Regions from separate parts of the Pedomonas sp. V897 genome, predicted to be linked through region 2. Evidence: riboswitches for the same ligand, from Rfam matches in the RefSeq annotation. Region 2 holds a riboswitch; each other region holds the start of a gene.

Region 1 (10,198 bases), on a different contig from region 2:
GACGCGCTGATTGCGCTGTCAGAGCGTGCTGGCAATTATCAGGGCAAGTAACAGTCCGGTCTCGCACAGTTCGATGCCTGCGCCGTGGCAGTCGCCCGAAACGCCGCCCAGCTTGCGTTTAAGCCAGACGCCCCAGAGTACGAGCAGCCCCACGGTTGCCCAAAGTGCGGGCGCGATGAGAAGGGCTGGCGCCAGGAGCCCGATGGTCCAGAGCGCAAGGCAGAGCGGGCCTGCGCCTGCGCGAAACGTTGAGCCGAGGCCTGCGTGCAGGGGCGGAAGCCACAGCGTCCACAGCAGCGGCCCGATCCTGGCCAGGGCCGGGATGAGCAACACCGCCATCAGCATGGCGGCGTGCGGGTACGGGGCAAGCGCCACCTCGTGCAGCAGGATCGTCTTGGCCAGCAGTTGCAGGACCAAAGCGCTGACCCCGAGGCTGCCGATATGCGGATCCTTCATGACGGCGCGCAGCTTGTCTGGGTCGCCATGGCTTGCCGCCAGGCCGTCCACCAGATCGCCAAGGCCATCCAGATGGAGCGCGCCTGTCACCCACACCCATGCGGCAACGCCTGCAAGGGCGGCGAGCCACGGGCTGATGAGATTTCCCAGTGTAAAGGCGAGGGCGACGGCGCTGCCGACGACGAGACCCGCCAGCGGAAACCAGCGGATGGCCGCCTGAAAATCAGCGGCGGAGACGTCAAGCGCGGGCAGGGGCACGCGCGTCATGAACTGAATGGCCAGCATCGCCTGCTTCAGATGAAGCTTGATACCCGTACTTGTCGGGGCACTTGCTGTCACAGCCCATCCTCCACCCGAAAAAGCCCGGTCAGCTGGGCGGTGCGCGGGCACGTCTCCCACAGGTTAAGGCGGACCAGAATCCCATAGGGCAGATCAACTGCCCAGCAGTGATCGAGCGGCCAGTCGAGGAGGATCGAAAGCGCGGCCCTCATGCTGCCGCCGTGAGCAACAATAAGCGTCGCCTGCGGCTCCAACGCCTCCAGTGCTTCGCCCACGCGCAGTCGTAAATCCTGCCAGCGCTCCCCGCCAGGCGGCGGGTGGAGGTCCGGGTCCGTCTGGAACCGTGAGAGGCTGTCCTGCGGGAGCGCGTTGGGGGCCATCCCGTCCCACAGGCCGAAGTTCACCTCGCGCCAGCGCACATCGTCCATCACCGGCAGGCCAAGGTGCTTTCCCACGACCGCTGCCGTTTCCCGGCACCGGGTCAGGTCGGATGTGATGATCCGCTGGATGCCCTGTTGCGCCAGCCGCCCGGCTTGCGCCTCGGCCGCCTGCGCCCCCTTGCCGGACAGGGGGACGTCGGTCCAGCCGAGCAGCACACCGGTTTCAACCGGCGTGCCATGGCGCAGCAGCCAGAGCGGCCAGGGAGAACAGGCACCGGATGGCGCTGCGGTCATTCGGCCGGCTCGGCAACCCGCGGGCGCGGCGCAGCACCGGCGAGGGCCTCCTCGATGGTTGCCATTTGCGTATGCGTGGCGAGCGCTGCTCGGATCAGGAGAGTCGCAACAGCAGCGCCGCTCGCCTCGCCCAGCCGCATGTTCAGGCGCAGGAGGGGCGACAGACCAAAGTGTTTCAGCACCCGGCCATGCCCCGGCTCCTCCGACTGGTGCCCGGCAATGCAGTGATGAAGAATGTCAGAATTCTGCATAACCAGCGGCGCGATCGAGGTGCAGCAGATGAAGCCGTCGAGAACGACCGGAATGCGCTTCAGCCGCGCGCCCAGCACAGCGCCCGCCATGGCGGCCAGTTCGCGTCCGCCCACTGCCGCCAGCAGGTCGAGCGCCGTGCGCGGCGTCTCGCGATGCACTGCCATGGCCCGCTCGACCACGTCGGTCTTGCGCGCAACACCTGCCGTGTCGATGCCGGTGCCACGCCCGACCCATTCGGCCGGTTCGCCTCCATAAACCAGACAGGCGAGCGCGGCGGCGGTAGTGGTATTGGCGATGCCCATCTCGCCGATGACGAGCAGGTCGAGATCGTCCTCAACCGCCGCAGCGCCTGCCGACAGCGCAGCCAGCGTCTCGGATTCGCTCATGGCAGGGCCGGTGGTGAAGTCGCTCGTCGGGCGGTCAAGGTCGAGCGCCACCACCTTAAAGTCGAGCCCTGCCGTCAAGGAGAGCGCATTGATGGCAGCACCGCCGCGCTCGAAGTTCTCGACCATGCCGCAGGTGAGTTCGGGCGGAAAGGCGCTGACGCCATAGCGTGCAATGCCATGATTGCCGGCAAAGACGATGGTCTGGCCGCGGCGCAGCCTGGGGTGCGGCGTTCCCTGCCAGCCCGCCATGAACACGGCGATGTCTTCAAGACGTCCGAGCGAGCCTTCCGGCTTGCACAGACTTTTCTGGTGCGCACGCGCGCTCTCAATGGCCATTGCAGCCGGTTCAGGAAGCGCGGCCAGCGCGGCGTCGAACGCGGCGCGATCAGGAAACAGGGTCATTCTGCAACAAATCCGGCTGGAGGCATGCGGGTGATGAAATGGCCTTTGACGCCTTCGGGCCAGTCCTTGTAGGGCACCACGCCCTCGGGGCTGGCGGCGTAGCGGACGGCATAGTCGAGAATGGCGGCGGCATCCTCGGCCGTTGGGTTGAAGCGCCCAAGCACATAGCCGATCTTGCCCGGCGCCCGCAGATGCACGGTGCAATGCTCGCTGCAGGCGAACAGGCAGGGCATTTCCTGAATGGCGACAGCGGCGTATTCGGGACGTGTTTGCTGGACGCCGCGCAAGGTGTCTGCCAGCACCCGCCCGCCGCGGCGGCCAGCAGCGTCGGATGGCTGATCCTTGGCGAAGCGGCAGGTGTTGCACACGACAACGGCCGCCACATCATCAACTGGGGTGAGCATATTGCCTCTCCCGTCGGCCTGCGGGAGAGCGCAGGCCATGGTTCACAACAGATGCCCCTCGCGCTGCTGCACGTGGCAGCAGGTCAAAGGGCGCTCATGCCGTCATGCGGGGAGGTCCCGTTCGTCCGGCAGTCCCTGGCCGGCCGATAGACGACGACAACAGGCAGGTCTCCTGGCTTGCGGGTCATCGCCGTGCCGGTCGCCTTCTCGGGAGAAATTCCCAATGGCTTCATGACCGCAGACTCGCCGCTCACAGTTGCAGGGACAGCCGGGGATTTACACCCCGTTCCCGTTTTCATTCCCCAAAGGGGAAACCTGTTGCACGTGGGGTCATATGAATATTGCCGCTTTGCCGTCAACCCGTTTGGCCGTTCTACGCGGATTTGTGCGGCAGGCCGGTTGGGTTTTCTTGCGAAGGTCAGGCCTGAAGGCGCTCAGCAATGAAGTCGATAAAGCATCGCGCTTTGGCAGGGAGATAGCGGGTCGGCGGATACAGCAACCAGACGTCGCCGTGATAGTTGGTCTTGAAGGCCCAGGCGGGCAATACCTGTTCGATCAGGCCTGCTTCTAACGCGTCCCTGGCCATGAAGAACGACAGGCTGCCGAAGCCTATCCCGCTCAAGACCGCATCAAGCCGGACACCGGCGTGATTGACTGTATAACGACCCTCAATATCCACGCTGATCGTCTTGCCGGCCCGGGTGAATCGCCAGCGGGAGTCGTCAACGGCCCGACTTAAGGCAATGCAGCTATGACCTTTCAGGTCTCGAGGGTGCTGTGGGCGGCCGTGTTGGTCGAGATAGGCCGGCGTTGCACAGATGACATGTTCGATCCGGAACAGCTTGCGGCCCATCAGACTGGCCGGCGGATCATCCGTCACCCGAAACGCCAGGTCAATATCGCCATCATAAAGGTCGAGAGGGCGGTCATCCAGCCGCAGCTCGACATCAACGTCTGGATAGGTGCGCAGAAACGGGGCGATGTGGGGATGGACAAAAAAGCGCCCAAGGGCACGCGGACTGCTCACGCGCAGTTTTCCGGCAGGTCGCATCTCGCGCTGGTGCGCGACCTGCAAAGCCGAGCGGGCGGCATCCAGCATGTCGCGGCAATGCTGGTACATCTCTGTGCCCGCTTCGCTCAGGCTCAGCTTTCGGGTTGTGCGATGCAGCAGGCGGGTGCCGGTGGCGCGCTCAAGCCGCGCGATCGAGCGGCTGACGGCAGAGGGTGTCATGCCGCGCTTTCTGGCGACTTCGGAGAAACTGCTCGCCTCCACCACTTGGGCGAACAGGGCCATATCGGGCAACAGCGCGACATCATGATTTATGCGCATGAGGAACAAGTCTTTGCAGTTCGGCGGCGATTATTGCTTCTTTTCAGGTTTGCTATCCTGGCGCAAGAGGCCTGTTCGACCTGTCTGATCGGCCCTGTCAGGAGCGTTGCCATGTCCAGAGCCCTTATCATCGTTCGCGCTGGCGAGACCTTTGCAGACCTACGTACCCGGATCGGTGATTTTCATGACTGGATTGCTGAAGGTCTGGGCCTGACGTGCGATGTCTCGCATGTGGATGCGCGCGAAGCGCCTGACTTGCCAGAGCCGGCCTCGGTTGCCGGCGTGGTGGTGACAGGGTCGCATGCCATGGTCAGCGACAGGGCACCGTGGAGCGAGCAACTCGGCCAATGGCTGCTCCGCTGCGTGGAGGCCAGGGTTCCGGTGCTTGGCATCTGCTTTGGGCACCAATTGCTTGCCCATGCGCTTGGCGGCGTTGTGGGATACCGGGCTGACGGGCGGGAGTTGGGAACCATTATGGTGCATCAGCTGGAAGTCGGGCAATCCGATCCGCTGTTCCAACACATGCCGCAGGTGTTTCCCGCCCATGTGGTGCATGAGCAGTCCGTCCTTGCTCTGCCGCCGGGTGCGGTCCGCCTTGCCTGGAGTTCGCAGGAGCCGTGTCAGGCGTTTCGCTTTGGCGATTGCGCCTGGGGCGTGCAATTCCATCCGGAGTTTTCCGCCACGGCTATTCAGGCTTATCAGGCCCGTCTCGCCCCGGGGGCGTATCCGGAAGATGCGCCTGACACGCCAGAGGCGGCCCGTTTGCTCCGTTTGTTCGCAGAGTATGTTCTCAGACGCGGCAACGCCGGATGACTTGCGTCTTCTCCATCAACCCGCACGACCCCTCGGATAGAGAATAGTCCGCCCGTCCTCCGTTTGGCGCAGCGCAGTGATGCCGTAAACGCGGGCGAGCAGCTCTGGTGTTAGCACGATATCGGACGCTCCCGCGCCTGCTACGCGGCCATTGTCCAACACCAGCACCGTGTCGCAGTAGCGGCTGGCCAGCGTCAGATCGTGCAGCACCGTGATGACTGTCTTGCCGCGTCGCGCCTGATCCAGCAGCAAGCGCATCACATCGATCTGGTGCCCAGGATCCAAAGCGGCGAGCGGCTCGTCGGCAAGCAGGATCGGTGCCTCGACCGCCAGGGCGCGGGCCAGCAGCACGCGGGCACGCTCACCGCCTGAAAGCTGGTCGATCGGCCGGTTCGCAAAGCCAAGCGTATCCGTTTCCGTCATGGCGCGGGTGATGGCGTCCTCATCCCCGCCGCTGAGGCGCGTGTGGCCATGGGTGTAGGGCAGGCGTCCCAATGCCACGACGCGCCGTGCGGTCATGCCCCAATGCACCACCGGACTTTGCGGCAGATAGGCCATGCTTTGGGCGCGCTGGCGGCGCGAGAGGGCGCTCAAGGGCTGGCCGTCCAGAAAGATCTCGCTGCGGATAGCAGGTTCGATTCCAACAAGCGCCCGCAGCAGGGTCGATTTGCCCGCGCCATTGGGGCCGAGAATGGCATGGAGGCGGCCCGGCAAAAACTCGGCCTTTATATCGCTGAGAGCCAGCCGGTTGCCCAATTGCACCTCAAGCGAGTGTATGCGCAACCCGTTCATATCCGACGCTCCCGCAGCAGCTGGTAGACGAACACAGGGATACCGAGAAATGCGGTGACGACTCCCAACTTCAACTCATTGGTGGAAGGGATCAGCCGCACCAGCACATCGGCTCCGGTCAGCAGCGCAGCACCGCCCAGAAACGAGGGCAGCAGAACTGCCGATGGATTGCGGCTGGTCAGCGGGCGGACCAGATGCGGCACGATCAGGCCGATGAAGCCGATGGCGCCTGAGACGGCAACCGCACCGCCCACGCCAAGCGCAACGCCGATGCCGATGAAAAGGCGCAAACGCCGAAGATCAACGCCAAGGCTGACGGCGCAGTCTTCGCCGAGCGACAAGGCATCAAGGGCCGGACCTGTGCGCAGCAGCAGCCCTGCGCCGAACAGAATGCAGGGAAGGGCAATCCAGATATGGGTGAGGGAGCGGTTCTCAAGGGATCCGAGCAGCCAAGTGGTGATTTCCATGGCGGCAAATGGATTGGGCGACAGATTGAGCGCAAGGCTGATGGCCGCGCCTGCCAGCGTGCCGATGGCGATGCCGCCGAGGATGAGGCTGAGGATCGTGTCGCGGCGGGCGGCCAGTCCGAACAGGAGTGCCAGCGCGCCAAGCCCGCCGGCAATCGACAGGAGCGGCAGGAGGAAATCATTCAGCTCCGCCAGCCCGAAATAAAGGGCGATGACGGCCCCGAGCGCTGCCGCATTGGAAACGCCAAGCACGGAGGGTTCGGCCAAAGGATTGCGCAGATATCCCTGCAGGACCGCACCGGCGAGGCCCAGCATGCCGCCAACCAGCAACGCCAGCACCGTGCGCGGCAGGCGCAGTTGCCAGAGAATAATCTGGTCAACCGGATCGCCCTTGGCCAGAAGTGCGGCCCAGAGTTCGCCAAAGGAGAGATTGACGGGACCAAACAACAGAGAGGTTGCCGCCGTTCCTGCAATCAGGATCAAGAGCAGGCTTATCAGATTTTTCCGCGATGTTTCGTTTTCTGGCGTCTTCACAAATGACCTCGGCTTCGATCGGTCGTCCCGTCACACTTGTGTCCCGGGTGGAAATGTCTCATGTCGGCAGCCAGTCAGGATTTATCCGGGGTTGGTGCGAACATGAAGCAGGGATGGAGGGTCTGGGCGATGTGTAGCGTTGCGCTCCATGCCCTTGTATTTTCGGCGACCGTGGCGCAGGCCGCGCCTGCGCGCATCGTCTCGCTCAACATGTGTGCGGATCAGTACCTCGTCGCGCTGGCGGACAAAGGGCAGATTGCAGCCCTGACGCGATTTGCCCGGGATCCGGTCATGTCGGCGGTCAGCCGGGAGGCAGCGGCCTTGCCGTACACGGGCGGAACGGTTGAGGAAGTGCTGAAACTGAAACCGGATCTCGTGATTGCCTCCAGCCAGCGGCGCGTGGGCGTTGCCGCGCATGTGGCGGCGCAGAACATTCCGATACAGCCTGTCCATACGGCAAACAGCTACGAGGACATCAAGGCACAAATCCGGGATGTTGCTTCCGCTGTCGGCCATACCGAACGCGGCGAGGCGCTCATCCGCCAAATGGAGGCGAGCCTTGCAGATATTCACCCGGCGGGCCGGGGGCGTGTGGCAGCTTATTACCAGCGTCGCGGATTCATGACCGGAACCGGCACGCTGGTCGATGAGATGATGCGCCGGGCGGGCCTTGAAAACCTTGCAGAGCGCTTGGGCAAGCCGGTGCTGGCCCAGATCAGCCTTGAGGAAATCGTTGCAGCCCGCCCCGACTTCCTGATCGTCGAGGCGGATGCGCTGCGGGTGACGGATCAGGGAACGGAAATGCTTCAGCACCCGGCCCTTGCCCATATTCCTCGCCTTGTGCTGCCCCAGTCGCTGACGGTCTGCGGCGGGCCGACCTACGTCGAGGCGGTCCGCCAGCTCGTTCAGCAGATCGAGGCGCACGACAGGCAGGCCAGTGCGGGCAGGGCAGGCATTGCACATAAGCGTTAGAACTCGATGCCGGGCTGACCCTTGATGCCTGCCCGGTAAGGGTGTTTGATCTCGGTCATTTCCGTGACCAGATCCGCCATGTCCATGAGCGCTTGCGGCGCATTGCGGCCGGTCACGACCACGTGCTTCATCTCTGGCCTTGCCGCCAGCACTTCAAGCACTTCGTCAATCGGCAGGTAGTCGAACCGCAGGACGATGTTCAGCTCATCCGCCAGCACCAGATGGTAGGTGGGGTCGTTGATCATCCGCTTGACCTCTTCCCAGGCCTGACGTGCCATCTCCATATCCCGGACGCGGTTTTGCGTGTTCCAGGTGAAGCCTTCGCCCATGGGGCGGAATTCGACGAGGTCGGGAAAGGCGTCAAACACCACCTTCTCGCCGGTCTGCAACGCGCCTTTGACGAACTGTACGACGCCGGCCTTCTTGCCATGGCCGATGCAGCGCAGCACCATGCCCATGGCGGCCGTCGTCTTGCCTTTGCCCTTGCCGGTGTGGACGATGAGCAGGCCCTTCTCGCGGGTCTTGGTCGCCTCGATCTTGGCGCGCGCCGCCTGCTTTTTCTTCATGCGCGCGGCATGCTCTTCCTCGGTGCGCACTTTGCCGGTGGCGGCCGGTGTCTCGGTCATGGGATCTCTCCTTCCGGGGGACGGTTTGCAAGGGTGTTGCGCAGGTCCTGCAGGCTTATGGCGGTGCTGTTGGAGCGGGGCTGCCACAGCCCGCGCTCCAGCGCCTCGGCAAGGCGCGCCATGATTTCCTGAAGGGCATCGGGATTGTGGTCCTTGAGGAACGCCCGCACGCGCTCATCCTCGATATAAGCGCTGAAGACCGCGTCGAAATGGTGATCGCGCACGGCATTGGTGGCGGCGGCAAAGCCGAATAGATAGTCGATGCTGGCGGCAATCTCGAACGCGCCCTTGTAACCGTGGCGCATCACGCCCTCGATCCACTTGGGGTTGGTCAGGCGACCACGGACGATCCGCGCCACTTCCTGATCGAGCGTGCGCACGACCGGCTTTTCGGGGCGGCTGTGGTCAAGGTGATAGGACAGGGGCGCCCGTCCGGTCAGATGTTCGATGGCAGCGGCGATGCCGCCCTCGAACTGGTAATAGTCATCGCTGTCGAGCAGATCATGTTCCCGGTTGTCCTGATTGTGGACGCTCGCATCAACCTGCGACAGCCGGGCGGAAAATCCGGGAAGGTCGCTGATGCCATCCTGACCGCCGCCGTAGGCATAGCTGCCCCATTCGAGATACATTTTTCCCAGATCAGCGCGGGTCTCCCAGATCCGCTCGTCGATCAGGGTTTGCAGGCCTGCGCCATAGGCGCCGGGGCGCGATCCGTAAACCCGGTTGCCGGCGCGCAGCGCCGCCTGTTCGGGCGATACTCCCGCGGCTTCCAGTTTGTGCTGTTCCGCGCGGAAGCGGGCGGCGGCGGGATTGTCGTCTTCATTTTCCTCCATGACCATGACGGCGCGCGCCGCGCTGTCGAGAAGGGCGATCTGCTCAGGAAAAGCATCGCGGAAAAAACCGGAGATGCGGAACGTGACATCAACGCGCGGACGGCCGAGTTCAGCGATGCTGATCACCTCGAAGCCGGTCACGCGTCCGCTGCTCCACTCCCAGCGCGGACGCACGCCCATCAGCGCCAAAGCTTGCGCGATGTCATCGCCGCCCGTGCGCATGTTGGAGGTGCCCCACGCGGTCACCGCCATGGCCTTGGGCCACACGCCTTCGCGCTGGAGGTAATCCTCCACCAGCAGCCGGGCGGACTGCTCGCCCAGCCGCCAGGCCATGGGCGTCGGTACGCTGCGCGTGTCGACCGAATAGAAGTTGCGTCCGGTCGGCAGAACATCGGGTCGGCCGCGCGTCGGCGCGCCGGACGGGCCGGGCGCAACGAAGCGGCCATCGAGCGCGGTCAGCAAGGCTACCCTCTCGGCGGGACCGCAGGCATCCACCCGAGGGGCAAGGTCCGTTTCAATGGCGTTCAAAACTGCGGCAGATGCCGGGCCGGGCGGCTGAGCCTTGCCGCTGACGAGGTGCAGGGAAAATTCCTCCAGCCGCTCGATCGTATCGCCCGTGGTGCGCCATAAATCGCTGCAAACGCGGGCGAGCGCCTCCGGGCGCGGGCCGTGCCAAGGCGCATTCAGCACGCAATCGAGCGGGTCAAATCCCAGTTGGAAATCATCGGCCAGCGCCCGCAAAAGCGATTGCGCGCCGGGGTCATCTGCCGATCTGCCGTGGCGCGGCGTGCGGGCCAGAGAGATCAGCAGGTCCAGCCGCAACTGCCCCTCCGGGCTGCGGCCGAAAATATGCAGCCCGTTGCGGATCTGAAGTTCCTTCAGGTCGCACAGGTAATTGTCGAGGTTCGCAAGGGTATCATCGTCATTCGTGCCAACGCCTGCATCAACGGCAAGGCCGTTGCGGTGCGCAAGGTCGAG
Region 2 (9,674 bases):
GCGGCAGCGGCGTCTCAGCGCCCCTCGACCGTCACCGTCCCGGTCAGGCTGAGGCGCCCGGAGGCCACATCCATCACCCGCACGCACAGAACGGGCGGCGTCAGATCGCTGCTGACGAGCATGGTGGCGGTAATGCCGTCGTAGCGAAGCAAGGCGGGGTCTGCGAACAGGCGGCGCGGCACCTGCACCTCGACCGTCGTGCCGCTGAGGGTAGCCGGGAAGTTGGGCACAGTGGTGAGCACAGGCAGCGCCCCCGGGCTGGCGGGCGGCCCCTCCTCGATCCTGAGGCCGAACGGGCCGCAGCCCTTGCCCGGCGCGGCAACAAACCAGTGCGGGTGCCAGCCGCCCGAGAGCTGCTGGTTGCCCACTGTCTCCACCAGATCCGGGTGGCTGACGAGGCCGAGGACGAGAAGCCCCCGCCCATGCGGAAAACCGCCCACGGCGGAATCGGCGCTTGTCGGCCACAGGTAGGCGAACATCTGGCTCCCGCCCAGCTGACCCGTGGGACCGGGCCTGCGCACGCCCGCCTCACCGCGCAGGGTCATGCGGAAACGCACCACGTCCGTGCCGGCCCGCACTTCCACCGAGCGGATATCGAAGGAGGGATCAATTACCTGATTGTCGGGCGACGTCAGTGCATCCCCGAGGGCAACCCCGCCGAGACCGAGGCCCGTCAACAGGATTGCAACGGTCGCGAAGCGGTTGGCATGCATGACGGTCCCCCTTTCCTTTCGTCAATAAAACGAAAAAGAGACGCGATTGCTCCACAGGACACTTGCCGGTCCTGTCGGGGGCCGGAACAGGGATACGGGGCGGCGCGGCCACCCCGTATCCTGTCACGACAACAGACCGTGCCGCCTGTGCGGCGCGGCCCGGTCTACTCCTGCTGGTTCCGGTCCTGCTTCTGGCGCTGTTGCTGCTGACGTTGCGGTTGCTGGCGCTGCTGCTGTTGCTGCTGCCGTCCGCCGCGCTGCTGCTGATTGCTCTGATCTTTCTGGCGTTGATCTTGCTGGCGTTGATCATCCTGGCGCTGGTTTGCCATTGGTCATCTCCATGTTTCAGCCACGCCCCCAAGCGGTCAACGGCAGCGGGTGAAACATGTTCCGCGCACGCCTCTCGCAGAAAAAAACGGGGCGGAGGGACACTGTCCCCCCGCCCGGGATGGACCGCCCAGCGGTCCGGCCCTGATTTCGCGTCAGTAGCGGGCGCGCAGACCAAGATACACGCCGCGCCCCAAGGTGCCGTAGCCGCGGATCACCTCGTAATCCACGTCGAACAGGTTATCGATGCGGCCATAGACCTCGAGCCCCGGCGTCAGGGCATGGCTCGCCCGCACATCGACCAGCGTGTAGCCATCGAGCCGGTTGGCGTTGCCGGGGGAGTCGTAGCTGTCGCCGACCATCACGAGGCTGGCGGAAAAATTCGTCCGCGCGGTCGCCGCCCAGTTCACCGAGGTCTGGAAAATGTCTCGCGCCCGGCGGGCGAGATCGGTGTCCGTCACCCTGTTCAGCGGCTCGAGCCAGGTATAGTTGGCCTTGATGACCAGCGCGTCGACGGGCTGCAACAAAAGGCCCAGCTCCACGCCCTTGAACGAGGCGCGCCCCACGTTGTCGTAGTAGCCGTAGCGGCCGGGGCCGCACATCAGGTCGCCCCCGGTGCACGGCACATAGTCGATCTGGTTCTTCAGCTTCTGCTCGAACCAGGTGGCACTGACCCGGATGCGCCCGTCCACGAAGCCCTGATCGAACCCCGCTTCCCAGCCGTCGCTGGTCTCCGCCTCGAGGTCCGCGTTTCCATAGGCGCTGTAGACCTGATAGAGGCTCGGGGCCTTGAAGCCCTCGCCCCAGTTGGCGCGCAGCAGCGTATCGCTCTCCTCGATCTGGTAGGCCCCGGCCACGCGGAAGGTGGTGTGCGCACCGAAGGTGTCGTGATCATCACGGCGCACGCCCGCCGTCAGGGTGAGGCGTTCGAACAGCGTGGTCTGGCCCTGGGCATAGACGCTGTGCGTATCCACATCCGCCTTGAGCGGCTCCAGATCCCACTGGCCGATGTTGCGGATTTTCTGCTTTTCCGTCTCCGCCCCGAACGTCAGCTCCGTTGATGCGCCGGCGCGCAAGGTTCCCTGATATTCGAAGCGGCGGATCTGACCGCGCGTGTCGTTGGTCTGGATCTCCGTCTCGAAATCCGCGCGGTCGTTGCGGCTGTAGCCCACGGCGAAACGGTTGGACAAGGCGCCGCCGAAGGCATCCACGGTCAGGCCCGCATAGCCCGAGAACAGTTCGCTTCGGTTGCGGTTGTCCATGTCGGCGAAGGTATAGAGCGGCGGCGGGAAGCCATCGTATTCGGCGCGCCCGCGATTGTAGAGCCCCTTGAGGTCGAGGCGCACATTCTCCGCCAGCCTTGCCCCCAGGCTGCCCAGCACGGCCCAGTTGCGGTAGCCGTCCTTCTCGGTGTTGCCGTCTTTCTTGTCGGCGGCAGAGATACCGTCCGTGTCGTAGACGCTGGCGGTGAGCGATCCGGTCAACGCCTCGCTGCCGCCGGAGACGGTGCCCGCCGCGCGCCAGCTGTCAAAGCTGCCGCCCTCGACCTGCGCCTCCGCATGGAGACCGGGCTGGCCCGCCGTGGTGATGATGTTGACGACGCCGCCGATGGCATGGCTGCCGTAGAGGGTCGACTGCGGCCCGCGCAGCACTTCCACCCGCTCGATGCCGGTGGTCACGAGGTCGCTGATGTAGGCCGTGGCCGCCGGGGTCGAGGGATCGTTGATGCGCACGCCGTCGATCAGCACCACCGTCTGCTCGCCGCCGACGCCGCGGATGAACAGGCTCGTCTGCGCGCCCGGGCCGCCGCTGCGCACCACGGTGACACCGGGGATCTCGCGCAGTGCGTCGGTCAGCATGGCCTTCTGGGTGGCCCGAATATCCTCGGCAGTGAGGACGGAGACCGACGTGCCGGTGAGCGCCAGCGGCTGTTCGGTGCGGGTCGCAGAGACGATGATCTGACCGAGGGGATTGATCGGTTCCTCGGCATATGCGGCCGACGCGGCGATGCAGGCAGCGGCAGCGGTGGACAGAAACAATACAGGACGGGGCGACATGACATACCTCCCAAACCGTCATCTTCAGTCTGTCAGGGAGGCTGCTGCCGGACCGGCACAGGCGCGCGGCCATTGTCCCGGCCGCATTCCGGAAACCCGGCGCCGCAACCCTGACGGTTGATGTCGCCGTTCCGGAAGAACCCGTCGCACACCGCTCATCCCGGCAGCATGCAAGGCGACGACAACAGGCAGGTCTCCTGGCTTCCGGGTCGTCGCGTGCGCCTTCTGCCTTCCCAGTTTCCCAGTGGCTTCGTCAAAGGCGGCGCTCGCCGGTTACAGTTGCGGGGACAGCCGTGGACTGGAGGGCAAGCCCTCGCACCACGTTCCCTTTTAATCCCCTCTCGGGGAGCCTGTTGCGGGCCCGAGGGCTAGTCTCCGGCGCACGGATCGTCAAGAGGCTCCTTGCCGGCAGCGGCGCGCCTAAGACCTCACCATGCTGGACTTTTCCCGTCAGCGCGCCAGATTGCGGAAAAGACAAGAACAACCAAAGAAGGATCGCCGTGCCTGATGTCCGTACCGGCGCACGCCAAGCCCCCGCTCACGCCCCTTCTCTCTCCGATCACCGGCCCCACCCCTGTTCCGCCAGTGCCTCTCCGGCCGATGGCGCGCCCGATGAGCCGTCATCGGAAGAGGACAGACCCATGACGTCCGGTGACGACGAAGATGCGCCGGTTTTTGCGCTGGTGAAGGAAAGCGGCATCGATGGCACCCGGCGCGCGCTGTATGTGGTGGTGGAATCGACACGGGGAGAGACGTTCCGGCTGGATTTCACCCCCGGCTGCGTGCCGCTGACCGTCGCGGCCCTGTCGGCGGAACTGGGGTTTCTGCAACGCCGCCGCGCGGGCAGCGCGCCCGAGCCGGTGCAGCCGATCATCGCGGAATCCTGCCAGCTGGGAGAGACCGCCGACGGAACGCCCCTCCTGCTGGCCACGATGGAAGGCGGCGGCGAATTGCCCTTGCAGTTGAGCCTGTCCGACCTTACCCAACTCGCCCGGGACATCGCCGCCTACACCCTCAGGAAAGACCGGCCGGATCGCTGATCCCGGGTCTGCGTCAATGCGCCGCCAGACATCGCCACAGGAATGCCTTGCCCCCCTGGCATTCCCTTTACTCCTCTGGTTTAACTTGCCAGAAGCAATCTTGCTGGAAGAATCGAAACCTGGACCATGTCCCTCCACCCCCCGACCTTTTTCATGGCCGCCCTGCTTGTGCTGGGCCTCATCAGCGGGCTGCTGGCGCTGGCATGGCTCCAGAACCGTGAGGTCAAGGCGCTGGCCTGGTGGAGTCTCTCCTTCCTGCTGGCGGCGGCCGGCTTTGCGGGCATGTTGATCGGTGGGGAAAGCGTGCGCAACCCGGTGCGGGAAGTGTCCAACGCCGTCATTCTCGTCGGCTATGGCCTGTCGTTCATGGCGTGCCGGCAGTTCAACCAGCGCCCGACACGCCTTTGGGTGGTCTTCGGCGGCAGCCTGATATGGCTGTTCTGCTGCTGGGGGATCGACCTGGATGCACCGGCGCGGATGAAAATGGCCGCCCTGCTGTGCGGCGTCTACACCTTCGCCATGGCGTACGAGCTTTGGTTCGGCGCACCCATGCGCCTGCTCGCCCAGCGGGCCGCCGCGCTGCTGTGCGTGTTGCATGGCCTCTATTTCGCGCTCCGCTTCATCGGCGGGCCGGCGCTGCTGCGCTCCATCCCCTCGGTCGAGAATGTGGACAGCACCTGGATCCTGCTGCTGTCCGTCGAGACCCTGGTCTACGCCACGAGTTTCAGCTTCCTGCTCGTCTCCATGGCGAAGGAGCAGATCGAGGCCCGCCATCGGCAGGCAGCCCTGCAGGACCCCCTGACCGGCATCGCCAACCGCCGGGCCTTCAAGGAAGGGGCCGAGCGCCGCCTGCGCGCCAATCAGCAGGCAGGGCGCACCAGCAGCATCCTGTTGATGGATCTGGACCACTTCAAGGCCATCAACGACAAGTACGGCCACGACGGGGGCGATCAGGTTCTGACGGGCTTCACCGCGCTGGTGAGCAGCCTGCTGGAGCCGGACGATCTGTTCTGCCGCATGGGCGGCGAGGAGTTCGCCTTATTCCTGTCCGACACGTCGACGGATCATGCCGTCGATGTGGCGGAGTCGATCCGCGCCCTGCTCGCGGTGCGCGGCTTGCGCCTGAATGAGGGGTTCATTCCCGCCACGGTCAGCATCGGCGTGGTGAGCAGCCGGGACCCCCACGCCACGTTGCGCACCCTGCTGACCCGCGCCGACGAGGCCCTCTATGCCGCCAAGGCGGGCGGCCGCAACCGGGTCGAAGTCCACAAGAGCAGCGTGCTGGACGTCGTGCTGGCATCAGACCGGGGCGCGGCCTGACGCCCGCCACTAACGGCGCGCGAACGCCGCCAGCCTGAAACGGCAGGGGGCAATTCCTCAAAACGGAATTCTGGCACTCAAATCGGATGTCTGGGAGAGCGGGGAAAATCGCTGCCGGGATTTTCGCAGAATTCTGCAGTGGTGGCGACCCCTACGGGATTCGAACCCGTGTTCCTACCGTGAAAGGCGAAAACCAAAGCATTTCAAGGCAATTTACCCTTTGTTCTTGGTCCGTTCATGCCAATACGATTCAATGAGTTGCAAGAATGGGGGTAACGAATCGTCCGCCTGTCTAATGGCGACTGATCTGGGCCGCGCGCCGGCTCCGGCCATCAATCGTTGCCCGGCCACGCCTCCACCGCCAGCCGTCGGCGACTGTCGCAGTCATCGTAGGCCTCGGCCACGGAGATCACCCACGCCACCACCTCACCGGCCGTCGCCGGGGCCTCCGGCAGAGGCGGGCACGGCTGAGCCGCCCGGGCTGGCACCGGCGGCAATGCTGGAATTGGCTGCCTCGATGGCCCGGCGCATGAGGTCGCGGCCAGCATCGTCAATGCACTCAGTAGCAGCGGCAGGTGTCTGGACATATCGGATGACCTCCCGTTCGATGGGGACAAAGACACGCTCGCGCTCGATGTCACGCTGGGCGGCCGCCTCGGTCGCGGCATCGTGGCGCTCCCGGAACTCCAGCTGGCGCTCCTGCTGGTCCTTCTGCCACTCGGCCCGCTCGGCCAGCACGCCGCGCTCGTAGGCCGCCGATTCGAGACGGGCGAACAGGAGCCAGACGGCCCCGACGGCTCCGGCCAGCGCCAGAGCCTTGCCCCACCACGGCAGCGCCATCATGCCAGCGCCCCCACCTGGCCGACGCGCGTGCGCAGCCAGCCGTAGACGAACGCCTCGTTGGCCGGCCGCCGCTCCGCCAGATCGATGTACCGCTCCCCCTTGAGACAGCGCAGGGCGGTCAGGAGTACCGCCTCGCCCTCTCGGCCCCGGATGCGCAGGTAGGCCTGCAGGGCGCCGAGCGTCGCAGGGCCGATCTGGCCGTCCATCTTGAGGTCAGCATAGTCCGTCTGCTGCCGATTGAGGGCGTTCAGCGCCCGCTGGAGCATCTGCGCCGCAATGGCGGTCCCCATGTTCACGCCGGTATCGAACAGCTCCTCGGCCACCAGCTCGGAGAGCGCGGCCACCCGGTCGAACCGGGGCTTGACCCAGTACCGCTGACAGTAGATGCGGATGGCCTCGGAGCGCGGCATCGACCGCATGGGGCCAGTGTAGCCCTCGTCGCGCGCCACCGCCGCCGTGATACCCCAGATCGTCTCGCCGCCTCGGTCAGCCGGGTGGTTAACGTACCCTCCCTCGCGCCCGATCAGGCGCTCGATCATCGCGTCAACGCTCATGCCGCCCTCCTCTCAGGCACCGGTGGCAGTCCACGCCATGCCTCCACGCCCTGACCAGCGCCACCGCTGACACCAACCCGAACCCCAACCCCAGAATGATGATGACCGGCTCAACCATTCGGCGTCTCCTCCAGCCCTAGCCGCCGGCGCGCCAGCACCTCGATACCGTGGAGGAAAAACGCTGTACCCAGCGCGCCGAGCAGCATGCTCGCCAGCACGATGCCCTCGACAGGCCATTCTCGCAGCCGCCCGACCGTGACCGCCAGCACGGCATAGGCGGGCAGCGCCATGATCTCGGAGATCGCCAGCCACCGGCGCCGCCGCTCCCACGCTTCCCGGGCGCCGGGATCGTCCGGGGGCTCGGGCGAGACGCGGAACAGGACGTAGCCGCACCGGGCGCCGAGGCCCGCCAGGCTGCTGCCGAGGGCGAACAGCCAAAGAATGAGGTCGTCGCGCGTCATGGCGCTCCTTTCAGGCATAAAAAAGCGCCCGGGGGCGCGTGGGTCGGGAACGGGTGGCTGGGGTCAGCTGATCATCACCGCCACCCAGGCGCGGCCATCCTCCAAGATCTTCCAGACCTTGCCGACGGTGCGGGGCCCGGGGGCGTCAACGGGCACGCCGATGATGCCGCCGTCCGGCCCCGGCGCGGCATCGATGTACTGGCCGGGCGTTGCGCCGAGGACATTGCAAGGCACCTGGCCAGAGAAAGCGATTCGGTCCCATTTGACGCGCTCGGCCTCGAGGCGCGCCTCGAAGTCGGCAAGATCGGCCTCATACTGCTGCATGGCTGTAGCGTGAGCCGCGCGGGCGGCTTCAATGGCGGCGGCATGGCTCTCTTGTGCCGCCTGCCACGCCGCCATCTTGGCTTCATAATCGGGATCGTTATCGGCCGGGCGCTCGGGGCCGGTGTATGCGGGCAGATCAAGCGCCGGTTGATCGGGGCGTGGTCCAACAGTCCTCGACCACGTATCATTGCCCACGTACGCCGGATTGGTGGATTTGATGACGAAAGTATGAGCATCGTCGAAGCGATCAGTCAGAAGACCATCGGCGTTAATTCCGCAGATCGCGCCGGGGTTAAGGACAGAGCAATACCACGCTTTGAGGACGTACTCGGCATAGTCCGCGCCGGACGCGTTAATGGTGCCCGCAGCATTGATTGACCGGCCCGTGGTCGTGTTATTTCCGATCACCATTGCTGTTGCGGAAGCAGACCAGCTCGACCCGTCCACCTTATCGAAACCAACTCGCCCCCCCAGGACAAGGAAGCGCGTGCCCACTGCCGCGCCGGACTTATCAATGTAGTGAGTGCTCCCGCTCGGCACCCCCACCAGGAGGTTGCCGTTGGCATCAAGCACTATCCCATTCGAAAAAGATGCCCCATCCGCTGGACCGTGGCCGAGGCGCATTGCACCACCAGTCGGCACTGAGATGTAAGCGTCCGAGCCAGCGGACGCATATAGCGCGAGATGTGAGGTGTTAGATTTAACCAGCAATTGGCTGGCGGTGTTGGTGCCTCCCACCTGCAAGCGGCGGTCGCCAGCACCATCAAATGTGCTCGTCCCAATGCCCATACCGTTGGAAGTCACCGTGACAATGCGCTGACCACCGATTTCAAATGGAAGCACCTGCCCCGCCGCACGGCTGAGCACCTGGTTGAGGGTGGCGCCGACCGCATCTCCGCCCTGCAGCACAGCCAGTTTCTCGCCCCCGGTCAGTGGGCCCGGCGGTGCGCTCGCCAGGAGCGAAAGAACGTCCCGCGCCGCCAGGCCGACCGCCGCCCCCCCTTGCAGCGCGGCCACCTTCTCGTCCCCGGCCAGCGTGCCGGGCGGCGCACTCGCCAGGAGCGCCATAACATCATCCGGCGACAGGTCCTCCGCAGCACCCGACCCGCTCTTGCGCCCCTTGATCGTCCCGGCGGCCGCCGCCGCCCAGGCATCGCGGCCGGTCTGGTAGTGCGTGACCAGCGTCGATACCTGCTCGTACAGCAGCCGCAGGGCGCCGGTGCTCCCGGTCGGCTGAATCGCATAGGGCTGCCCCGTCGCCGTCGGGCCCTGGTAGTCGGTCGCCAGCGTAAAGGTGGTCTCCGAGGAGATCGCCGCGATCTCATACGGCGCGGCGTCCGGGCCCCAGAAGGTATCACCGGGGAAGATATTCGTCAGAGCATTGCCGCCGGTCAGGGTAACAGCGGGCGAGCCGTTGGTGACCCCAACGGTGCCAGTGCGATACCACGCCATGATTGTCTCCGCAGATCAGTCGTAGTCAGTGACGTCCACCACCAGGAACTGGTAGTTCGGCTGGGTCAGGTCGTAGCGCTGGGTGCCCTGCGAGCCCGCCGTAAAATCCCACATCTTCAGGTGCACGCCCTGGAGGGTATAATCGTCCACGTTTCGGAGACCGCAGACGACGTTTGCGGTCTCGATGAACCCGCCGCCGGCGTCCCGCAGATACCGGTACCCCGCCCAGCGGCAGCAGATGAAAGCGACCCGCTTGCTGGACGGGTAGGTCCATGTCTTCGCAGTGAACGAGGCCGATGCCCCATCGGATCCGGTGATGACACCCAGCAGGCGCAGCGGCCGGTCCGCATCGGAATAGACGACATCGCCGTTTGCGTCGTAGGTCTGGACGCCGAACCCGCTGGTCCGCAGCGTCCCGCGCTTGAAGGGGTAGTAGGTGATGAGCCCCGCCCCCTTCGTGCGCACGTCCATCAGCCACGAGTTGACGCCCAGGGGCCTGCATCGGATGGGGGTGGCGCCCGTTAGGCTCTGCATCGCCACCAACGGCGGATGAGGCGAATTGCCGACCGCGATGGAGGACTCC
Region 3 (10,198 bases), on a different contig from region 2:
GAATGCGCCGCGCAATCGGCCCGGAATCGATGGCCACGATCAGCCCATGCTTCAGCGCTTCCCTCGGGTGCCCACGGGTGAGACGCCGCGCAGTCTGCACAGCGAGGGCGAAGTTGTCCTCGCCATCCAGCATCCACAGCACCGGCCAGCCCGCGGCGGGTGGCTCGCCCTCCGGCCAGGCCACCAGCACGCGGTAAACGTGTCCATCCCCTGCCGCCATCTCGATGACGTCGGATCGCGGCAACTCCCATGGCGCAGCCCAGGCAGGCTGCGCCATCAGCAGCAGGACTGAGAGAAAAAGGCCCGCCAGCCTTACCACTTGTATTGCACCCGCGCCGTCACGCTGCGGCCCTGACCGTAGTAGCAGGCCGCAACCCCCGTGCAGGTCGCCACATAGCGCTTGTCGGCAATGTTGCGCCCGTTGATCGAAACGGACATACCCGAAAGCGACGGGTTCAGAGCGCCAAGGTCATACCGCACGAACAGATCGAACAGCGTGTAGTCGGGGATCTTCAGCGTATTGTTGCTGTCGCCGTAGCTCTTGCCGGTGTAGCGGATGCCGCCGCCGAACCCGAGTCCGGTCAGCGGCCCGGAGGTCAGGCTCTGGTTAAGGAACAGCGAGGCCATCCAGTCCGGCACCTGCGGCAGTTCCTTGCCCTGCTGCTCGGGCGTGGTGGTCTTGGTCACCTTGCTGTCGCTGTGGGTCAGCGTTGCAATGACAGCCATGCCCCACGGCAGGCTGGCCTTGCCTTCCAGTTCGATGCCGCGAATACGTCCCTCGCCGGTCTGCACGAGGCAGGTCGAAGTGCCGCACAGCGTCCCGTTGGGATCGGGCGTCGTCATGTTCTGCTGGGTGATCTGGTAGCCGCCCAGCGTCACGTAAATGTTGTTGCCCCGCTGGAATCGGATACCCGCTTCGTACTGCTGGCCCGTTGTCGGATCAAACGGCTCGCCGTTGAGGCTGGACGACAGATCGGTCACCTGCGGCTGGAAGCTCTCGGCATAGCTGAAATACGGGGCAAGGCCATTGTCGAACAGGTAAACCGCGCCTGCGCGCCACGTAAAGGCATCGCTCTTGGTGATGAAGCGCTCACCAGTAACCGGATTATAGGTATTGTCCTTCGCCCAGTCCTGACGGCCGCCGATGGTCATGCGCAGATTTCCAACCTCGATCTGGTCCTGCACATAGACGCCGGACTGGCGGCTGACCGTTTCCTTATAGATCTGCGGGCTCAGGTTGTCCTTATAGGTGGCAGAGCCCCGCGGCACCGGGTTGAAGAAGTCGAGCAACGGCAGCACCTGCGAACCTGCCACCAGATCCCGATAATGCTCCCAATCCGTGTGGAAATAGTCGAAGCCGCCCAGCAGCGTGTGCTGTACCGCACCGGTCGAGAATTTCGCCTCCAGCTGGGTGTCGGTTGCAAAGCCGTCGCTTTCGCCCACGCCCTGCACTGCGCGCCGGCCGATCGTCTGCCCCGGAATGCAGCCGACAATGTTGGCCGGGCACGTGGTCAGCGTATTTCCTGACAGCACCACGACGCGATACAGCGTCTCCAGATGCGTGTAGCGCGTGTTGTTGCGAAGCGTGATGTTCTCGCCAAACCGGTGGGACAGGAACGAGCCGATCAGGAACTGATCCCGGTCGAAGTCATTCCAGTCGGGCTCGCCAAGGTTGTCATCGTTGGCGATATAGCGGCCGTTGGTCGGTCTCAGCGTGCCGAGTTCCGGCATGAACTGGAATGTCGAGCCGCCTTCATCGCGCTGATACTGGGCCAGCATGGTCCAGGTTGTGTTGTCGCCTGGCGTCCATGTGACAGATGGCGAGACATAATAACGGCCGATCTTCACATCCTTGACCTGCGTATTGCCGTCACGGGCGAGCGCCACCAGCCGGACGGAGAGCGTATCGGAGACCGGGCCGCCCACATCCGCTGCCGCCTGATAATTCCACCGGCCAAGCGAGGTGGTGCCAATGCCCTGAAGCAGCACCTCCCCATGGAAGCGGTCCGTTGCCCGCTTCGTCACGATGTTGACGACGCCGCCCGGAGCCGTCTGACCATAGAGTGCACCAGAGGGGCCCTTCAGCACTTCGATCTGCTCAACCGCAAACGTATCGAAACCGGGCCGTGTCCACTGCCCGCCGGAGGGAAGGCGCAGGCCATCCACAAAGTTGTTGTTCGAGGAGAAACCGCCCGCGCCGAAGCCACGCACCGACACCTCATCGACACGGCTGTCGATGCCAAAGGCCTCAGCCTGAACGCCCGACGTGTAGCTGAGAGCGTCGGCGATTGTGGGCGAGGCCCGCAGATCGATCTCATCCCGGTTGATGACGGCGATCGACTGCGGCGATTCAATAATCGGCGTGTCGGTCTTGGTGGTGCTGGTGGCCGAGGAACGACCCGTCGCCGTGACGATGATCTCGCGGCTGCCTTGAGCCGCATCGTTATCTGCAACGTCGTTTGCAAGAGCCGGCCAGGCGACTGCCGTCATAAGGTAGAGGCTGATGGTGCGCTTGATCATGGGAACCCCCAAACATGTGTTGGAGGCAGTGCTAGTGCGAGTCGTTATCATTTGCAATACGAAAGTATCGGATCCTCTCTCCGCTTGTTTGCGGAAGGTCTGACGCCCAAACGGCTGGAAAAACAGAGAGGAAGAGTTGACCGGCCAGTTCCGGGCCGTACAGACCGCGCTCGCCGGACCCGGAGGATACGGGCATCTCCGAAGCATTTTTTACAGGAGTTGCTAGGCCGGATTTACCGACACGGCGCTGTCGCGCCTTCACATTGCGTTCGGTCGGACCTTGCCCTCCCTTCGGCTGAACCGGTCGGCTCATTTACCGTGGCCAGAACCTGGCCTGACAGCAGCTTGCTTCCGGCTATACCATCGGCAACAGAACCTCAAGCCGTTGATTATAAGACTTTTGGAGACCGCGGCGATCAACGAGATCAGTCCAATGCGGGTCCGGTTTGGCCAGAATTTGCCTTTCAAAAAAACTTGACGGGCACACACCAATCCGTCATCCCGCCTCGCTCCGCTTACCGAGGGCGGTAGACCCCAGCCCGGCCAGACGAACATGTTCAGTCAAACGACAGGACCGAACAACGAACCGGATCACGTGCGCATTCGCAGCATTGTAAGCCAAGTCCGCACGGAAACCGCTGCTGAGATATGCGTAAGCGTAGCAGGAGACCTTCCCCTCGGACTGAAGGTTCATGCCGGCGATCGCGATGCCACGCTCAAGCGACTGATGAAGCAATCCGGCGCCGTCATCGTGCGGACTGCGCGAGAGTGCGCGTTTCCCCTGGCTATGGCGAACCATGCAGAGAAACTGCGTGATGCCATCGTGCAAAAGCTTTCCGCCATCGCGCAGAAACCCTTAAGCCCGCGGCAAGTTAAAAAAATCCTGTCAATCAGCCCGGCCGAGCGGCTGCGCTGGAGCAAGGATGGCCGACTGCGCCAGTCGGGAACCGCCCAGATCCTGCGGGGCTCCACGATCCGGCTCTCCACCTATCCGCCCCAGGAAATAGAGCGGCTCCTTTCAAAACCAGAGATCATCACTGCCTGGCGACAGGTCGATTGCGAGCAACCCTGACGTGGTCTTGACTTGCCTCTCCGCCCAGCGTTCGAGCGATTTTATCGACTGTCGGGTGTTCCTCAGGCGCGCAAAACGCTGTATTGAAATTATCAAACAAGCCGCTATGAACTGAGCCTGGTTGATTCGCTTGCCGGATCAACCGCTGATCGCGCCGGTGCCCTTTGGGCATAATATGGGAATGTGGTGCGAACATACGCCGGGCAACCGACGCCTGTTCAATTCCACAGCTGTCCCTGCAACTGTAAGCGGTGAGCGAGATGGACACGCCTCTCCCGTCCAAAGGAGGGGCAGCCACTGGGCGGTGCCAAGCACCACAAGCCTGGGAAGGCCGACCATCAAGCGATGACCCGCGAGCCAGGAGACCTGCCGGCGTTAGGTCGCTCTTGCTTTGATCCAGGGGATGGTCGAGGCACGGTATTTCTCCGTCTGAGCGACGAACAAAGTGGCGGGAGCCACTGTGCGCGCGGCAGAGGGAGACAGGCGTCCTCCATTTTTCGCGTGCAATGCCGTTCGTCTATCCGCTGCTAATGGCGGAGGCTCGCGCATGTTCCCGCCGTCCCGAATCTGCTCGGACGCCGGAAGACCAGACGTATGAAATTCGTTTTCTCAACCCTGATGGCAACGACAGCCCTCAGCCTGCTTCCAACCCTTGCGCACGCGGACAGCGCGGCCGATGATGCTGGCACGATCGTGGTTTCTGCCAGCCGCCTGCCGCTTGAAGCGCGTGAGATCGGCAGCGCCTACACCGTTGTCAGCCGCGAAGACCTCAACCTTGGCCAGATCACCTTTGCCAAGGAGGTCTTTCAGGATCTGGCGGGCGTTCAGGTCACCACCGACCGCCCCGGCGATAACGTCAACATCAGCGTGCGCGGCTCGGATAACGACCAGGTTCTGTTCCTGATCGACGGCATTGAGCTTGGGGATCCCAGTTCCACCAGCACCCAGTATCAGGCCGACCACCTCATCACGGCCGACATCGAGCGTATCGAACTGCTGCGCGGCAATCAAAGCTCCCTTTATGGTTCGGACGCCATCGGCGGCGTTGTGAACATCATCACCCGCCGTGCAACGGAAGACGGCGTGCGTCTCAGCGCCCAGGGCGAATATGGCGCGCACAACACCTGGAACGGCGGCGCGTCGTTGCTCGGCAAGCACGGCAAGCTGGATTATCGCATCACCGCCACCGGCTATAGCCACGATGGCCCCTCGCTGGCCGACCCGCGAACCGGACCGGCAACGGAAAGGGATTCCTACTGGCGCTATGGCATTTCCGGCCGTACCGGCTACCAGCTCTCCGATACGGTTGAGTTGCAGGCCATCGGCTTCTGGCAGAAGGCCGATTCCGACCTCGACAACACGGGGTCTGACAACAGCAACACCGTCACCAAGACGGAGTACGCCTTTGCTGGTCAGGCGCGCTATAAAAGCCGGGATGGTCGCCTGAATGCGGATGCAACCGCAAGCCGCTATGTCGCCGAGCGCCTGTATTATGGCCCCTCCTATTCTGATGATGGCGACCTTTACCGCGGCACCAAAGACAGCGCCTCGGCCAATGTTAACTACAAGCTGAACGACGTGATCAGCCTGGCTGTCGGCGGCAATATCGAGCGTGAAAAAACCAAGCAGGTGACGCTCTACAGCGGTGACTTCTATGCTCACGTCACCACCAAATCGATCTATGGCGAGTTGGCCGTACGCCCGCTGGAAAACCTCACCTTCACGGGCGCAGCGCGCATTGATGACAATAGCCGCTTCGGCACGTTTGACACCTATCGCGTCACCGGCGCCTATGTGATCGAAGACGCGGTCGGCGGCAGCCAGATCAAGCTGCGGGCCAGCTATGGCACGGGTGCCAAAGCGCCGGGCCTCTATCAGCTGTTTGACCCGACCTATGGCAATCCGGATCTGGATGTCGAAACCAGCAAGGGCGGCGATGTCGGCATCGACTGGTCGTTCGGCGACACGGTCACGGCGCAGGTCAGCTATTTCTTCAGCCATACCCGCAATGAAATCGTCTGGGATTCCGGCGTCGGCCAGTGGGGCGGCTACACCCAGTATGGCCGCACCCGCAAGTCTGGCGTAGAGCTTGCTCTCCAACTCCGCCCGACCGACTGGCTGAGCGTTCAGCAAACATACACTTACCTGACCGCAGAAGAAGACAGCGACGAAAACGGCAGCTACTTCGACATGGGCCGCCCGAAGAACAGCGGCAGCACCATGGTCACGCTGACGCCGATCGAGGATGTGAGCGTCAGCGTGCGCGCCCGCTACCGCAGCCGCAATGCCTCCAGCTATGGCGGTGCGACCGACGGTTACACCGTGTTTGACCTGATGTCGTCCTGGCAACTGAACGACCGGCTGGAGGTCTATGGCCGCGTCGTGAACGTCTTCGACAAGCACTATCAGGTCAGCTGGGGCAAGAACACGCTCGGGGCGAGCGTTTATGGCGGTCTCCGGGTCAACTTCTGATCCGGGCATTTGAGAAGCGGGGGGGTGCCAATGCACTGCCCCGCATCCCCCTCCCTTTCTGAATCTTGGAGATGCCCGCCATGACTTCTCCCGACTTTCCGGCAGCCCGACAGCCCATATTGATGCAGGAGCGCCGTGCCCCTGACGGGCGCGTGCGCGCCCATGTATGGCCCCTGCCTCTTGCGCAGGACTGGCTCGAGGCCCTGTTCCGCGACCTGTTTGAAAATCACTGGGACAAACTGATCTTCGGCCCGATGATTGAAGGCGGCGCGTATGAGTTGCGCTGCCCGGGCAAGCCCAGGTCGATCAACGTCGGCGGCGGCTATTTTACCGTACACTGGGGCCGGGGCGGCCACTTTCACTTGTGTATCGGCGAGAACAAGGGGTCGCCGGAATTTCCGACCCCGCCCGAGCTTGTGGCCCATCGCCGCCCCGGCTCTGCGGAACTCGTTCGCTGCCTCGACAAGAACGGTCACCCGGTCACCTGGTCGCTGCAAATGAAGAACGGCCACGGCGAGTCAACACTGTCGATTTATTTCCCCAACCCGTTCCTGACCGATGAGGACGGAATTGCCGATACGCCGGACTTCTCGCGTCTGGCGCTCTGGCATTATGTGCTGGATGCTTATGCAGGCGTTCAGCCTGACGGTCTGGATCGCCTTGGCAAGGGCTTCCGCGCCGGATGACGCGCGCCCGCCTCTGGAGAAGCGCAGTGGCGGTCCTGCTTGTGACCGCCGCTGTGGCTCCGGCCACGGCGGCGGTGCCGCGCGTCGCCTCATACGGCCTGTGCGCAGACCAGATGGCGCTAATGCTGGCCGACCGCGACCAGATCGTGGCCGTCTCCGATCAGGCGACAGGCCCCCTCTCCCACTATGCCGCCCGGGCCAAAGGTCTGCCTGTGACACGGGGGAGCGCCGAAGAAATTATCGCCAGCGGCGCGCAGGTGTTCCTGACCAGCGACAACCTCAATCCCTACACCGCCAAAGCGCTGGCCCAGACGAACATCACAGTTCTCACCCTGCCCCTTGCCAATTCGTGGGCCGATGTGGAAGACCTGACCCGCAGTGTTGCCCGTGCGTTGCAACAATCCCGGCGCGGCGAGGCCATTCTTGCGGACATGCACCGGCGGCTTGAGCGGCTGGCGCGGGACAAACCGGCAACCCTTCCGCGCGTTGTCTACTATCGTCCCGATGGCGGCGGGGCAGGACGAGGCACCTTCGTGGACATCGCCATTGAAGCTGCCGGCTTTGCCAACCTGCAACGCGAAATCGGCATTGACGGCTGGCGCGGCGTGCCCCTTGAGAAGGTGGTTCTCAGCCCGCCCGATGCGTTCATCACCAGCTATTTCGACACGAACCGGCGCAACGCCAATTTCCTCCGGCGCAACCCGGTCCTCTGGGGAACCGCACGGCTCCGGCCGACCATCGACGTGCCAGGAAAATACTGGAATTGCGGCACCCCGCTCCTGGTCCTGGCCGCCGAGACCATGGCCAACGAGCGCAAGCGCCTGTTCCCTGCAACACCTGCAAGGGAGGCGCGACCATGACCGCCACGGTTGCCGCAAAAGACACGGGAAGCCGCTTCCTGCTGCGGCCCCGCACCCTGTCTCTGCTGCTCGGTCTTGCCATTGCCTGCATGATGCTGGCGTCGCTGCGGATCGGTTACACGCCCTTGTCCACCGCAACCCTGCTCAAGGCGGCTGTCGGCCAGTCTGAAGCTGCCTATAACACCATCGTCCAGCATCTGCGCCTGCCGCGAACCCTGCTGGCGGTTTTGGTCGGCGCCGCTCTGGGCGGCTCGGGCGCTTTGTTGCAAGGCCTGTTGCGCAATCCGCTGGCCGAGGCCGGCACCCTCGGCATTGGCAGCGCCGCTGGCCTCGGCGCGGTGATTGCGCTCTATTTCGGCTTCGCCAGCCTATCGCCCGTCCTGCTGCCGCTCTTCGCCATGACGGGCTCCATCGTTTGCATGGGGCTACTGCTGGTCGTCTCGCGACGCGCCAACACAACGCTCACCCTTGTGCTGGTCGGCATCGCCATCAGCAGCTTGTGCGTGGCGCTCACCTCTCTGGCAATGAACCTGTCGGCATCGCCATGGGCGGTTGCGGAAATCGCCATGTGGCTGATGGGCTCGCTGCGCGATCGCACCATGGCCGAAGTGAGCCTTGCCGCGCCCTTCATTCTGCCCGGCCTTGCCCTGATGCTTCTGGCGGCACCACGCCTCGACACCCTCTCCCTTGGCGAGGACACCGCGCGCAGCCTCGGCCAGAATATCGATCGCACGCGCTGGCTCATCATCGCCGGCACCAGCCTTGCGGTTGGCGCCAGCGTCTCCGTCTCCGGCAGCATCAGCTTTGTCGGCCTGATTGTGCCTCACATGATCCGCCCACTCTTGGGTCACCTGCCGGGGCGCGCCGTTCTGCCGTCCATGCTGGGCGGTGCGCTCATCGTCCTGACGGCCGACACGCTTGTGCGCGTCATCGCCGTCGGCCCGGAATTGCGGCTGGGCGTGGTGACTGCGCTCGTCGGCAGTCCGTTGTTTCTGCGCATGGTGTTCCGCCTGCACCGGAGGCCGGAATGACTGGGCATACAACCCTGATTGCAGAAAGCCTGAGCTTGCATCACGCCGGTGGCGGAGGTGTTAGGAACCTTTCCTTCTCCGCTGCGGGAGGTGCGCTTGTCGGTCTGATCGGCTCCAATGGCGCGGGCAAAACCACTCTCTTGCGGTTGCTTGCCGGTCTTTCCCGGCCCGATGCCGGGCGCGTAATGCTGGAGGGGATACCTCTGGCGACGCTGCCCGAGCGCACCCGCGCCCGGCGGCTGGCTTATCTGGCGCAAAGCACCACGGTGCATTGGCCGGTCTCTGCCCGAACCGTAGTTGAGATGGGCCGGGTGCCGCACGCGGGCACTCTTGATCGCCTCAAGCCAGCTGATCACGATGTCGTCGCGCAGGTTATCGCGCGCACCCGCATCGAGGCACTGGCAGACCGGTCCGTTGACACCCTGTCCGGGGGCGAGCGGGCGCGCGTCCTGCTGGCCCGGGCGCTTGCGGTTGAGGCGGACGTCCTGCTGGTCGATGAGCCGCTGGCAGCACTTGACCCGCACCATGCTCTTGCCACCCTGCAACTGCTGCGCCGCGAAGCGGAACGGGGGCGGCTGGTCATCGTCGTCTTGCACGACCTCAGCCTCGCCAGCCGCTGGTGCGAACGGGTGTTGCTGCTCAGTCACGGCAAGCTGGTTGCCGACGGCGCACCGCAGACCGTCTGCACGCCGGACAATCTTGCGCGTCACTACGACATCACCGCGTTTCATGGCCGCCATGAAGGGCATTCCTTCGTGGTGCCCTGGGCCACCACTGCGACCGCCGCCCCCCGCGGCCAATCCGGAGACCGTCAATGAAGAAAGTTCCAGCAACCGTCATCACCGGCTTTCTGGGCGCCGGCAAAACCACCCTCATCCGCCACGTGCTGCAAAATGCCGGGGGACGGCGCCTCGCCCTCATCATCAACGAGTTCGGCGATATTGGCGTCGATGCGGATCTGGTGCGCGGCTGCAATGACGAAGCCTGCCCGGCCGACCGGATTGTGGAACTGGCAAACGGCTGCATCTGCTGCACCGTGGCCGACGATTTTCTGCCCACCATGCAGATGCTGCTGGATCGGGACGATCGCCCCGACCACATCATTATCGAGACCTCCGGCCTTGCCCTGCCCAAGCCGCTGATCCAGGCGTTCCAGTGGCCCGACATCCGCACCCGCGCCACCGTCGATGGCGTGATCGCCGTAATCGATGCCGAGGCTGTGGCCGCCGGACGCTTCGCATCCGATGAAGAAGCCATCGCCGAGGCCCGCAAGGCGGACCCCGAACTCGATCACGACAATCCGCTCGAAGAGCTGTTCGAGGATCAGCTCATCTGCGCGGATTTGGTGCTCCTCAACAAATGCGATCTGGTCGATGTCCCTGCCCTGATGGCGGTTCAGTCCCGCGTGGCAGCCTCTGCCCGATCCGAGGTCAAGGCGATCCCGGTCCAGAACGGGCAGATCGATCCGGGCGTCCTGCTGGGGCTGGGCGTTGCGGCGGAAGACGACCTTGCTGCGCGCCCCTCGCACCATGACACCGAAGAGGATCATGACCACGA

What was found. A riboswitch is a leader RNA that binds a small molecule or an ion and turns the genes downstream of it on or off. The one in region 2 is predicted to bind cobalamin.
Region 1: another riboswitch for cobalamin. It lies ahead of ACSJJU_RS10625 (DUF1636 domain-containing protein); the one in region 2 lies ahead of ACSJJU_RS06135 (TonB-dependent receptor plug domain-containing protein).
Region 3: another riboswitch for cobalamin. It lies ahead of ACSJJU_RS10560 (TonB-dependent receptor plug domain-containing protein); the one in region 2 lies ahead of ACSJJU_RS06135 (TonB-dependent receptor plug domain-containing protein).

The regions. Positions count from the first base shown of each region.
Region 1 is NZ_JBPPGG010000003.1:378,414-388,611, reverse strand. Features, by position in the region: gene ACSJJU_RS10645 (cobyric acid synthase) at 1-51, shown strand, start outside; gene cobS (adenosylcobinamide-GDP ribazoletransferase) at 19-795, opposite strand; gene ACSJJU_RS10635 (histidine phosphatase family protein) at 792-1,409, opposite strand; gene cobT (nicotinate-nucleotide--dimethylbenzimidazole phosphoribosyltransferase) at 1,406-2,449, opposite strand; gene ACSJJU_RS10625 (DUF1636 domain-containing protein) at 2,446-2,853, opposite strand; cobalamin riboswitch at 2,999-3,187, opposite strand; gene ACSJJU_RS10620 (LysR family transcriptional regulator) at 3,272-4,183, opposite strand; gene ACSJJU_RS10615 (glutamine amidotransferase) at 4,295-4,996, shown strand; gene ACSJJU_RS10610 (ABC transporter ATP-binding protein) at 5,012-5,788, opposite strand; gene ACSJJU_RS10605 (FecCD family ABC transporter permease) at 5,785-6,789, opposite strand; gene ACSJJU_RS10600 (ABC transporter substrate-binding protein) at 6,850-7,761, shown strand; gene cobO (cob(I)yrinic acid a,c-diamide adenosyltransferase) at 7,758-8,387, opposite strand; gene cobN (cobaltochelatase subunit CobN) at 8,384-10,198, opposite strand, start outside.
Region 2 is NZ_JBPPGG010000002.1:560-10,233, reverse strand. Features, by position in the region: gene ACSJJU_RS06145 (hypothetical protein) at 15-713, opposite strand; gene ACSJJU_RS06140 (hypothetical protein) at 878-1,042, opposite strand; gene ACSJJU_RS06135 (TonB-dependent receptor plug domain-containing protein) at 1,196-3,097, opposite strand; cobalamin riboswitch at 3,268-3,466, opposite strand; gene ACSJJU_RS06130 (hypothetical protein) at 3,739-4,137, shown strand; gene ACSJJU_RS06125 (GGDEF domain-containing protein) at 4,291-5,457, shown strand; gene ACSJJU_RS06120 (hypothetical protein) at 5,790-5,945, opposite strand; gene ACSJJU_RS06115 (hypothetical protein) at 5,884-6,300, opposite strand; gene ACSJJU_RS06110 (glycoside hydrolase family 108 protein) at 6,297-6,854, opposite strand; gene ACSJJU_RS06105 (hypothetical protein) at 6,965-7,315, opposite strand; gene ACSJJU_RS06100 (hypothetical protein) at 7,379-9,091, opposite strand; gene ACSJJU_RS06095 (hypothetical protein) at 9,107-9,674, opposite strand, start outside.
Region 3 is NZ_JBPPGG010000003.1:365,973-376,170, forward strand. Features, by position in the region: gene ACSJJU_RS10545 (alpha/beta hydrolase) at 1-319, opposite strand, end outside; gene ACSJJU_RS10550 (TonB-dependent siderophore receptor) at 313-2,520, opposite strand; gene ACSJJU_RS10555 (hypothetical protein) at 3,074-3,592, shown strand; cobalamin riboswitch at 3,731-3,980, shown strand; gene ACSJJU_RS10560 (TonB-dependent receptor plug domain-containing protein) at 4,187-6,064, shown strand; gene ACSJJU_RS10565 (DUF7676 family protein) at 6,145-6,750, shown strand; gene ACSJJU_RS10570 (ABC transporter substrate-binding protein) at 6,777-7,610, shown strand; gene ACSJJU_RS10575 (FecCD family ABC transporter permease) at 7,607-8,641, shown strand; gene ACSJJU_RS10580 (ABC transporter ATP-binding protein) at 8,638-9,459, shown strand; gene cobW (cobalamin biosynthesis protein CobW) at 9,456-10,198, shown strand, end outside.